Sandaracinus amylolyticus: one gene and its partner. The protein of the gene in region 2 interacts with the protein of the main gene of each other region in a pairwise test. Links are inferred from orthologs where the notes say so. Each region holds a gene or a part of one and is shown on either strand. Other genes may lie near its edges.

Evidence for each region. The genes of interacting proteins can lie anywhere in the genome.
Region 1: the proteins of DB32_RS13770 (region 2) and glnD interact in binary tests that used the Escherichia coli proteins (3 or more experiments, as listed by UniProt). The link is inferred for Sandaracinus amylolyticus from one-to-one orthologs.

What each region holds. Positions count from the first base shown.
Region 1 is NZ_CP011125.1:4,921,898-4,927,761, reverse strand. The notes cover bases 1,520-4,858. They hold glnD ([protein-PII] uridylyltransferase), read left to right. Parts: upstream 1,520-1,892; coding sequence 1,893-4,658; downstream 4,659-4,858. Other genes in these bases: DB32_RS20915 (tetratricopeptide repeat protein), read left to right, coding at 4,737-4,858; DB32_RS20925 (N-acetylmuramoyl-L-alanine amidase), read left to right, coding at 1,520-1,724. In the rest of the region: more of DB32_RS20925, read left to right, coding at 27-1,519; more of DB32_RS20915, read left to right, coding at 4,859-5,756; DB32_RS20910 (SDR family oxidoreductase), read right to left, coding at 5,760-5,864.
Region 2 is NZ_CP011125.1:3,278,245-3,284,198, forward strand. What follows is about bases 1-2,690. They hold DB32_RS13770 (P-II family nitrogen regulator), read right to left. Parts: upstream 1,670-2,690; coding sequence 1,331-1,669; downstream 1-1,330. Other genes in these bases: glnA (type I glutamate--ammonia ligase), read right to left, coding at 1-1,255; DB32_RS13775 (hypothetical protein), read right to left, coding at 1,852-2,427; DB32_RS13780 (hypothetical protein), read right to left, coding at 2,471-2,690. Also shown: more of DB32_RS13780, read right to left, coding at 2,691-3,217; DB32_RS13785 (RNA polymerase sigma factor), read right to left, coding at 3,214-3,792; DB32_RS13790 (hypothetical protein), read right to left, coding at 3,849-4,958; DB32_RS49510 (hypothetical protein), read left to right, coding at 5,088-5,954. UniProt on the Escherichia coli protein: P-II indirectly controls the transcription of the glutamine synthetase gene (glnA). P-II prevents NR-II-catalyzed conversion of NR-I to NR-I-phosphate, the transcriptional activator of GlnA. When P-II is uridylylated to P-II-UMP, these events are reversed.

The sequences.
Region 1 (5,864 bases), 1.6 Mb from region 2 along the record:
TGCACCGCGCCCGCAGCGTCCACCCCGTGAGCCCGCGATGCTACTCGCGACGCTCGTGGCTGAACAGCGTGATGCTCGCGCTGCTCGTCGCTGCGTGCGGCGCGCCCGCGGAGACGGACGTCGATACCGGACCGCGCGATTCCGGGCGCGCGTCGCCGCCCGAGGTGAGCGAGCTCGACGCGATGGGCATCCCGCTCGATCGGCTCCGCGCGATCGAGGACGCGTGGGCTGCGCGCGCCGGTGCGAGCGAGCAGGGCGTGCGTGCCGCGCGACGTGCGGCGTCGCTCGCGCGCGTCCGTGCGCTGCGCGAGCCCGACGGTGACGGGCTCGCGCGCGCTCGTGCCCTGCTCGCCGACGCGTCGCTGCGACGCGACGTGCCCGGTGCGTGCGACGCCGCGATCGATCTCGCGCGGCTCGAGGCGCGTGACGCGGTCGATCCCACCGCGGCGTATCTCGTCGCGCACCGCGCGTCGCGGCGCTGGACCGACGAAGCGTGCGCGCTCGAGGCGCGACGCATCCTCGGCGCGCTCGAGGGGCATCGTCCCGATCGCGCGCTGCTCGCCGCGATCGACGCCGATCCGAACGCCGACGATCCCAGCATCGGCCTCGCTGGTGATCCCGAGCCTCCGCGCGACGCGCTCGAGGCGTGGGCTGCCGAGCGGACCATCTCGGGGGAGCCGGCGACGCTCGAGTCGATCGTCGTCTACGGCCACGAGGATCGCGAGGCACGCAGCGTGCGCGTCGTGCTCGCGCTCGATCGCGTCGCGGCGTACGAGCGTCTCGATCTGCCCGCGGCGGGCGAGCTCCCTGCGCGTGTCGCGATCGATCTCGCATCGACGACGCCCGCGTCGGCGCTGCCCTCGACGATCCCGGTGGGCGCGGCCGGCCTCGCGCGCATCCGCCACGCGCGGCGCGACGACCGGACGCGAGTCGTGCTCGACCTCGAGCCCGGCACGGGCGCGCGCGTGTTCTTGCTGCCGCAGCCGTTCCGCGTCGTGATCGACGTGACGCGTGGCGAGCCCGGCGCTGCGACCACGACCGGCGCGGCGCGCGACGTCGATCTCATCCTGATCGATCCCGGTCACGGCGGCGACGACTACGGCGCGCGCGCGTTCGGGATGCGCGAGGCCGACATCGTCCTCGATCTCGCGATGCGCGTGCGCGACGTGCTGCGCCGTCGCCTGCCGAACGTGCGCATCGTGCTCACGCGCGACCGCGACGTGTTCGTCTCGCTCGAGCAGCGCGCTGCGATGGCGAACGCGGTGTCCGCCGATGCGTTCGTCTCGATCCACCTGAACGCGGCCGACGAGTCCGTCGACCACGGCGGCGTGACCACGTTCGTGCTCGACACCACGAACGATCGTCAGGCGCTGCGCCTCGCCGCGCGCGAGAACGGAACGACCACCGCGGAGGTCGGCGGCCTCGCGCGCATCCTCGCGGGGCTGCGTCGCGAGGAGCAGGTCGCCACGTCGCGCGCGCTCGCCGAGCGCATCCACCGGGGCACGCTCGCCGGCGGTCGCACGGTGCTCCCGCGGCTCCACGATCGCGGCGTGCGCAGCGCGATGTTCTACGTGCTGGTCGGCGCGACGATGCCGGCGGTGCTCGTCGAGGCGTCGTTCATGACGCGCGAGGACGAGGCCGACGCGCTGCGCAACGATCGCTACCGAGGCGCGCTCGCGGACGGCATCGCGGAGGGCATCGTGCGCTGGGTCGAAGGGCGCTGATCCTCGACGGATGGACAGGCATTCCAGTCCCGAACTCGGGATGTGACAAGAGAGCTCGCGAAGCAGCCGGCGCGGGCACGGACGGGCGCTGGCTGCGCAGCGAGCCGTCGAATTCGTCGCCGTCCGATGTTTGCACGGGAATGAATCGCGCCGAATACTTTCGGCCTCATGGCCGAAGGCGCGCGTTCGTCGCTCTCGGGGCGGGGCCCGGGAGGTCCCGCTCCCTCGCTCGACCTCGCCACGTTCGCGCCCGGGCTCGGCAAGACGTGCGAGGAGTATCGCGCGACGTATCGCGAGCGCCTCGCCGAGATGGTACGTCGCGGCGAGAGCGGTGTGCGCGTCGCGTCGATGCACGCGCGCATCCTCGACGGCCTGCTGAGCGCGCTCTACTGCGCATCGATCGCTGCCGCGAAGACCCACGGTCGCGGGCCTCGGGGTCGCACCGCGCTGCTCGCGGTCGGCGGCTACGGGCGTGGCCTGCTCGGGTTGCACAGCGATCTCGACGTCGTCGTGCTCTGCGAGGATCCCGGCGATCCCGGCGCGGCGCTCGTCGCGCAGGCGCTGCTCTATCCGCTGTGGGATCTCGGCCTCGAGATCGGCCACGCGGTGCGTGGCGTGGACGAGACGCTCGCGCTCGCGCGCGACGATCTGCGCACCGCGACGACCCTGCTCGACGTGCGGCGCGTCTCGGGCGACGCGAGCCTCGTGGACGAGCTGCTGCGCGGCGCGCGCCGTCACGTGTTCGAGCCGGCGATGAGCGACATCCTCACCGCGCTCGCGACCGACACCGACGCGCGCCACGAGCGCTACGGCGGATCGCGCTTCCTCCTCGAGCCCGAGGTGAAGAACGGCTGCGGAGGCCTGCGCGATCTCGACGTGATCCTCTGGACCGCGAACGTGCGCTGGGCCGCGCGCTCGCTCGAGGAAGCGGTCGCGCAGGGCGTGCTGCTCCATCGCGAGGCGCAGGAGCTCGACGCGGCGCGCGAGCTGCTCTGGCGCGTCCGCAACCTGCTCCACGCGCGCGGCGAGCAGAACGGCGGATCGGGTCGCCGCCACGACCGCCTCACGTTCGAAGATCAGGAAGACGTCTCGGCGCAGATGGGCTTCGTCGACGACGGAGTCTCGCTCGGCGTCGAGCAGTTCATGCAGACGTACTACCGCCACGCGCGCGTGGTGGAGACCGGCGTCGAGCGCATGCTCTCGCGCGCTCGCCACCACGATCGCAAGGCCCCCGCGCCGCTCGAGGAGCTCGGCGGCGGTGTGCTCGTGTTCGACGGGCACGTGACGCTGCGCGAGTCGGAAGCGCTCGAGCGCGACCCCGCGCTCGCGCTGCGCCTGTATCGCCAGGTGGTCCGCCGCAACCTCCCGCCGTACGCGTTCGCGCGCGATGCGATCGCGCGAGCGGCCGCGGATCCCGTGTGGTGCGAGCGCCTGCGCGCGAGCCGCGAGGCGGCCGATCTCTTCCTCGAGCTCCTGACGCACGTCGGCGATGCGCCGGTGCGTCGCGGCTCGATGCTCGCGGAGCTGCACGAGGTCGGCGTGCTGCTCGCGATGATCCCGGAGTTCGAGCCGGTCACCGGCCGCGTGCAGCACGACGTCTACCACGTGTACACGGTCGACGTTCACTCGGTCGCTGCGGTCGATCGCCTGCGTGCGCTGATGCGCGGCGATCACGCGAGCGATCTCCCGATGCCGACGCGCCTCGCGGCGGACGTGCCGCGCCCGATGACGCTCTTCCTCGGCGTGCTGCTGCACGACATCGGCAAGGGACGCGGCGGGCACCACGCGACGATCGGCGCGCAGCTCTCGGTGCCGATCGGCGAGCGCCTCGGGCTCACGCCGGGCGACGTGCTCCACGTGCGCTGGCTCGTCGAAGAGCACCTCAGCCTCTACCACTGGGCGCTCCGTCGCGACATCACGGATCCCGACACGATCGCCGAGGTCGTGCGTCGCGTCGGCACGCTCGATCGGCTGCGCGATCTCTACGTGCTCACCGTCGCGGATCTCTCGACGACGAACCCGAATGCGATGACCTCGTGGAAGGCGCGCATGCTCGACGACCTCTACCTCGCGACCGCCGCGTGGCTCGAGGCGCCGGCGGGGCAGGGCGGCGAGCAGGGCGAGAAGCGCGCCGACGCGATCCGCGATCAGGTGCGCGTCGGGTTCGTGGGGGACGGTCGGCAGGCGGAGCTCGAGTCGTTCCTCGCGTCGATGCCCGATCGGTACGTGCTCGCGAACCCCGTCGACGTCATTCGCGCGCATGCGCGCGTCGTGCGCGATCGCGATGCTCGCACCGTGCACGTCGCGCTGCGCCCGGGCCCGAGCGAGGAGGTCGCGGAGCTCGTCGTCGTCACCGACGATCGTCCCGGGTTGCTCGCCGACGTCGCGGCGGTGCTCGCTTCGTCTCGGCTCGACATCACGACCGCGCAGATCCACACGCGGCCGCGCGCGGGCTCGCACGACGAGGCGTTCGACGTGTTCCAGGTGCGCCGCACCGGCGCGGCCGAGGGCGAGCCCGTCGATCGCGAGCTGGTCTCGCGCATCCAGAAGGATCTCGAGGATCTCGTCACCGGTCGGGTGAGCGCGAAGGATCTCCTCGCGCGCCGCGCCGCGCCGCCCGCGTGGGCGCGCAAGCACATGCCCGCCGTGAAGACCGAGATCCTCGTCGACGACGACGTCTCGCCGCGCTTCACCGTCATCGACGTGTTCACGCGCGATCGCGTCGGTCTGCTCCACGCGATCGCGCGCACGCTGCACGAGCAGGGGCTCTCGATCGCGCTCTCGAAGGTCACGACCGAGGGCGAGCGTGTCGCCGACGTGTTCTACGTGACCGACGAGCGCGGCGCGAAGCTGCGCGACGGCGCGCGGGTCGCGGCGCTCAAGGACGCGCTGCGCGCCGCGATCGACGCGCTCGCCGAGCGCGACGCGCGCTGATCGTTCTTCGTCGTCGCGCGTCTCATCTCGTCCGGCGCGGGCTCGACAGCAAGCCGCGTCAGGAGATAGAGAGGCCGCATGCGGAGAACGCTCAGGTCCGGCGCGCTCGTGCTCGTGCTCCTCGGGTGTGGCGGGGGCAGCAGCGCCGGAGGCGCGACGTCGAGCGGCGGCGAGGAGCCGATCGAGTTCGACGACGAGGCCGCCGCGCGCCGCGCGCCACCCGCGAGCGAAGAGGTCACGCAGGCGGAGCAGCTGATCGCGCAGGGCGAGCCCGATCGCGCGGTGCCGCTGCTCGAGGCGGCGATCGAGCGCGATCCCCGCGACGTGCGCGCCCGCCTCGACCTCGGTCTCGCCCACGAGATGCGCGAGGATCTGCCGGCCGCAGAGCGCGCGTACCGCGGCGCCATCGAGGTCGACCCGACGTTCGCGGAAGCGCTCAACAACCTGGGCGCGCTGCTCCGCGACACCGAGCGCGGCGAGGAGGGCATCGCGATGCTGCGCCGCGCGGTCGAAGCGCGTCCGGGGCTCGCGTCGGCGCACCTCAACCTCGCGCTCGCGCTCGAAGACGCGGGCGACGACGCCGGCGCCGAGAACGAGTACCGCACCGTCATGCGCCTCGCGCCGCGCGACCCTGCGAGCCGCACCGCGCTCGCGATGATCCTGCTCTCGCGCGGCGAGCGCGATCAGGCGCTGATCGAGCTGCGCCGCGCGCTCCCGCTCGCCGAAGGAAGCCGCGCCGATCTCGCGGCGATCGGGAACGGGCTGCGCCGCGCCGGCGATGCCGACCTCGCGGTGCGCGCGCTCGGCGAGGCGATCGCCGCCGAGGACGCACCCGCGCCGCCCGCGCTGCGCGCCGAGCTCGCGCTCGCGGAGTACGCCGCGGGCCAGCGCGAGGCCGCCGAAGCGCGCATCCGCGAGATCATCCGCGACGAGCCGAGCTATCCCGATGCGCACTGGGTGCTCGCGAACATGCTCGCCGCGCGCGAGGCCTGGCGCGACGCCGCGACCGAGTACCAGACGTTCTTGCGCATGGCCCCGGACGCGCCCGAGGCCGCGCAGGCGCGCGCCCGACTCGAGCACGTGCGCGCCCAGCGCTGATCGTCAGAACGGGATCGGCGTCCCGCTCGCGTGCACGAACGACCCGCTCGTCGCGAGCGTGAGCTCGTCGATGCGCGCGACGATGCCCTGCGCAGCCTCGCCGGGGTC
Region 2 (5,954 bases):
CCGTGAGCGCCTCGCTGAGCGAGCCCGGAACGTGCGGGACGTTCTTCAGCTCCTCGGGCGAGAGCGAGTAGATGTCCTTGTCGAGCGGATCGCCCGGATCGATCTTGTTCTGGATGCCGTCGAGGCCCGCCATGAGCATCGCCGCGAACGCGATGTAGGGGTTCGTCGACGGGTCGGGGAAGCGCACCTCGATGCGCTTCGCCTTCGGCGACGTCGAGTACATCGGGATGCGGATCGACGCCGAGCGGTTGCGCGACGAGTACGCGAGGTTGACCGGCGCCTCGTAGCCCGGGACGAGACGGCGATAGCTGTTCACCGTCGGGTTCGTCAGCGCGCAGAGCGCCGGCGCGTGCTTGAGGATGCCGCCGATGTAGTGGAGCGCCATCTCGCTCATGCCCGCGTAGCGGTCGCCGGCGAAGAGCGGCTTGCCCTCGCGCCAGATCGACTGGTGCACGTGCATGCCCGAGCCGTTGTCGCCGTAGAGCGGCTTCGGCATGAACGTCGCGGTCTTGCCCGCCATGCGCGCGCTGTTCTTCACGACGTTCTTGAACCAGAGGAGCTGGTCCGCCATGTGCGTGAGCGACTGGAAGCGCATGTCGATCTCGCACTGACCGGCCGTCGCGACCTCGTGGTGGTGCAGCTCCACCTCGATGCCGACCGCCGTGAGCATGCGCGACGTCTCCGTGCGCCAGTCCATCAGCGTGTCGTTCGGCGCGCAGGGGAAGTAGCCGCCCTTGTAGCCGATCTTGTGGCCGAGGTTCGGGCCCTCGTGGCGGCCCGTGTTCCACGCCGCCTCGATCGAGTCGAGCTCGTAGAAGCCGCCGTTGTTCGCGACCTCGAACTTCACGTCGTCGAACACGAAGAACTCGGCCTCGGGGCCGAAGTACGCCGTGTCGCCGATGCCCGTCTGGCGGAGGTAGCTCTCGGCCTTCTGCGCGATGTAGCGCGGGTTGCGCGAGTAGGGCTCACGCGTGATCGGGTCGACGACGTCGCAGATGAGCACGATCGTCGGCTGCTCGGTGAACGGGTCCATCTGCGCGGTCTTCGCGTCCGGCAGGAGCAGCATGTCGCTCGCGTTGATCGGCTGGAAGCCGCGGATCGACGAGCCGTCGAACCCGAAGCCGTCCTCGAACGCACCCTCGTCGAGGCGCGCCGCCGGGACGGTCGTGTGCTGCCAGACGCCGGGGAGGTCGCAGAAGCGCAGGTCGACCATCACGGCGTTGTTCTTCTTGGCGAGCTCGATTGCCTTCTTCACGTCGCTCATAAGTCGGTTCTCTCTCTCCGGGTCTGGTGCTCTCTGGAGCGGATGCTGCGGGGCTCGGGATCAGGCTCAGACGGCGTCCTCGCCACGCTCGCCGGTGCGGATGCGGACCGCCTCCTCGACGTGGAAGACGAAGACCTTTCCGTCGCCGATGCGGCCCGTCTTGGCCGAGCGCTCGATCGCCTCGAGCACCGGCACGACGAGCGCGTCGGGAATCACGACCTCGATCTTCACCTTCGGCACGAAGTCGACCACGTAGGCGGACCCGCGATAGACCTCGCGCTTGCCGCCGGTACGGCCGAAGCCTTTCACCTCGGTGACGGTCATGCCCTTGACGCCGACTTCCGCGAGCGCGTCCTTCACCTCGTCGAGCTTGAACGGCTTGATGATGGCCTCGACCTTCTTCATGGCTCGTCTCTCTCCGGTGGGGCGCATGCGCTATGAACGTGGTTTGTTTCGGTTACGTTTCGGCGCCGTAAATAGGCGACCGGAAGGTGCTTCGTCGAGCCGAACGTAGGGACACGTTCGATTTGAGTCGCGCCTGATACGTGAAGAAATGCGCGGGATCTGCGTGTCGCAGACGCGCTCGCTCACGGGATCCAGGTCGCGTGGAAGATCGGGCCCTGAGCGCCCGGCTCGGCGATGACGCGCACTTGATCCCGGCCCGCGAGGCGGAGCACGGACTCGATCGCGATCCGGATGCCGCGCGTGGAGAACTCGGGGATGTCGGGCCAGCCGACGACGCGGATCTCCGCACGGCCGGGGCAGACGACGAGCGGCACGAGCTCGCCGCGGTTGAGCGCGCGCGCGTAGATGCGCGGGGTGCGCGCGACGAGCGCCTCGTCGGTCGTGAACCGGAGGAGCAAGCGCCAGAGCGTCGTGAGCGTGCGCTCGACGGCGGTGCGCGAGACCTGCTCGTGGAGCTCGACGGGATCACGCGCGAGCTCGATCGCGGCCGCGTGCATGACGTGCTCGGCGGTCGTCACGCGCGGCCACGACACCGCGGACGTCTCGTCGTACTCGCGACGCGCGTCGGGTGGGAGGCGATCGAGCGCGCGGGCGAAGCGCGCCGGCCCGCAGATCTCCTGCAGGATGCGCCGGTGCTCGAGGACGAGCGCGCCCGACATGCACGCGATCGACGCCGACGGTGCCCCCGTTCCGTCCATGCGCGGATGCTAGCCGCCGCGGGATCGCCGCGGCAACCGAGGGTCACTGGATGGGTGCGGCGCCGCACGAAGCGCGCACGCGAGCCGCGTGCATCGAGCGCGGGTGCGCGGCGAGGAAGCGGTCGGCCTCGGTGCGCGCGGCCGCGGTGAGGCCCGCTTCGCAGAGCGCGAGGACGCGGGTCGCAGCGCGCTCTTCGCGCAGCGCGCCCTGCGGGAACCGCGCGGCGTGATCGTCGAGGAGCGCGAGCGCGCGCGTCGCGTCGTGCGCGCGGAGGGCGCGGTGGGCTTCGCGGAGGAGCGCGGTCTCGGCGAGCAGGGCATCGCGGGCGGGCCCGGTGGCGCGCGGCTGCACGCGATCGGGGGACGCGGCGCGCACCGGCGCCGCTCGCTCCGGTGCGGGCGGCTCCGGCGCGGGCTCCTCGGTCGCCGGCTGCTCGGGCGCGTCGATCGGCGCGAGGTGGACTTCGGGCAGCGGATCGACGGGCGCGTCAGGCGCGACCTCGCGGCGGGGCGACGGCGCGTCGCGCGACGCGATCACCGCGATCGCGGCGCCGCCGACCACCGTCGTCGCGAGCGCGGCGGCGGCCACGATCTTCCACGCGCTCCATGCGGCGACCGCCTTCGCGGCGGTCGCGCTCGCCGCCGCTCCCGACACCGCCGTGCCGGCGACCGCACCGCCGGCGATCGTCGCCGCGACCGCACGGCGCAGGCGCGCGCGCTCCTCCGCGCTCGGACCGAGGCCCTCGCGCGCTGCATCGATCAGCGAACGATCGATCTCGCGCTCGCTCACGGCTGCCTCCATTCGTCCTTCGCGCGGAGGCGCGCGAGGTGTCGGTCGTACTCGCGGCGCGCGAGGCGCAGGCGCGAGTAGACGGTGTTCACGTTCACCTCGAGCGCGGACGCGATCTCGGGAACGGGCATCTGCTCGATCTCGGCGAGCACGAAGACGGTGCGCTGGTCCTCGCCCATCGCGGCGAGGATCTCGCCGAGCAGGCGGACCGCCTCGGCGCGCGCGACCTCTTCGTGAGGGCCCGCGCTCGTGACGTCGACGACGTCGTCGGGGAGCGCAGCGTGATCGTGCTTGCGGCGGAAGCGACGACGATGCTCCTGGATGACGCGCACGAGGATGCGCGCGAGCCAGGTGCGAATCGCGGCGCGGCCTTCGAACTCGGGCAGGCGTCGGTGCACGACGACGAACACGTCCTGGAGCACGTCGTCGATCGCGGTGGCGGGCACGCCGAGGGCGCGCGCGCTGCGCCAGAGGAAGTCGACGTGCGCGTCGTAGACCTCGTCGAACGAGGGCACGTCCGCCGGCGTGGTCGCGGGCTCCGCGACGTCGACCGGATGCGCGCTCGTGGCGGACACGAAGGCCATGCTCGCACGGACAATGTCCGCGGCGCGGCGCGCCCGTCACACGATCTTCAGGGGAGGCGGATCAGCGCGCCGAGCCCGAGGACCGCGCCGACGTCGGACGCGCGGTGGACGCGCCGTGGCGCTCCGTCGAGCTCGAGATCGAAGGTCGGCGCGACGAACGGGATCTGGAGCTCGGCGAGCACGGTGATCGCGAGCGGTCCGACGACCCACACGCGCGCTTCGCCGCCGACGGCGAGCGCGGCCCAGGGCGCAGCGCCCGAGAGCACGATCGGCACGGCCTCGCCGCGGCCCCACATCGCGCCGGCTTCGACGGCGAGGCAGGGCGCGAGCTCGAGCAGCGGAGGTGCGGCCTCGAGCGCGAGGCACGTGCGGAGGCGCGCGGCGGCGAGCCCGAAGCTGCCGCCGCGCGGGTCGTCCTCGGCGAGCCGCGCGCGTTGCTCGGCGAGGAACGAGCCCGACGCCCAGAGCTCGAGCGCGCCTCCCGAGAAGAGACCGAGACGCACGCCGAGCGAGACCATCGCGCCCGGCGACACCGACGGAACCGGACCGATGCCGAGGATCGCGTGCGCGCTGGCGACGAAGCGCACATCGAGCGGCGTCGACGGCGTCGTGGGCGGGGGTGCGGCCTCGGGCTCGGGCGCGGGCTCGGCGACGTGGGGCCGCGGCGACGACAGCGCGTCGGCAGTGTCGGACGGCTCGCCGTTCGCACGCTCGGTCGCGGGCTGGGTCTCGGGCGCGGGGTCGGTCTCGGGCTCGGTCTCGGGCTCGGGCTCGGCCTCGCTCTCGTTCGCCGCGACGGCCTCGGGATCGATCGCCATCGCGATCACCAGCGCCGCGGCCTGCGCGAGCCCTTCGCACGACGTGCCTCCGATCGTGCGCGCGCCTTCGCCCTCGGGCGTGCTCGTCTCGATCTCGAGCTCCAGCTGCGTGCCGCGCCGCACGATCCTCGCGCGCACGCGGATCGTCGCATCGCGCCGTGCGTGCGCGCCGAGCAGGCGATCGACCTCGCTCGCGACCGCGTCGCGAGCGGGACAGCCCACGGGCGCGCTCCACGTGAGCACGTCCGCGCTCGTTCGCTGCGCGTGCGCGCACGGCGCCGTCGCGCCGCCGAGCACGATCGCGAGCACGAACGTCGACCCCCACCAGTGCGCTCGCATCCCCCCCTGCGCCGCGAGCCGGTATGCCCTCGTCGTTCGCCCGGCGCAACGACGTGCACTTCGTGTGACGGGCGCGGCGGCTCGCGGTCATTGGCCCCTCAGAGCAGCTTGGGAGGACGAATGACGCGTATGACGAATCGGTGGGCGACGTGGCGCCCCGCGCTCCTGCTCCTGGCGCCCGCGCTCATGGGCGCGCGCGGTTGCGGCGATCCGGTGCCGATCGGAGGGACCTGCGATCCCGCGGATTGCGGCTCTGCATCGGGTGCGCCCGCGATCATGTGCTCGGATGGCTCGCTCGGCGGCAACACCGGGCGCTGCATCGCCGCGGCGGACGGATCGCAGTGCACGTGGGAGTTCCGCGACTGCCCCGATCCCGATCCCGCCGAGTGCACGCCGACCGCCGACGGATCGACGCGGCTGACCATCGAGCAGTGCGAATCGTGCGGCGGGTTCGTCGTCGGCGATCCCGGTGACGGGCGCACGCACCGCGCGGACTTCCGGTGCCCCGACGGCACGCCCTCGATGGGCTCGGTGAGCTTCGGCATCGAAGGCGGCGCGTGCTGCCGACAGCCCGACGACACGTGCGCGAGCAGCGAGTGCGGTGCCGCGCCGGACGTCGCGACGTGGATCTGCGAGGACGGACGCGTCGGTGGCTTCACCGGTCGCTGTCTGCGCGACGCCGCCGGCGCGTGCGGCTGGGAGATCGTCGACTGCCCGCGCGGCGACGCGTGCGAGCCCGCGGAGTGCGGTCCTGCGCCCGGTGCGCCCGCGATCACGTGCCCCGACGGATCGATCGGCGGCAACACCGGCCGCTGCCTGCGCGCGGCGGACGGCACGTGCGGCTGGGAGCACCGCGAGTGCCCGAGCACGGTCGCGTGCGGCGGCCTCACGCCCGAGCCCGTCGACTGCGGCGAAGGTCGCTATTGCGCGTGGACGCTCGAGAACATGTGCGGCGCGTTCGACGCGCAGGGCGTGTGCCGCGATCGTCCGGACGCG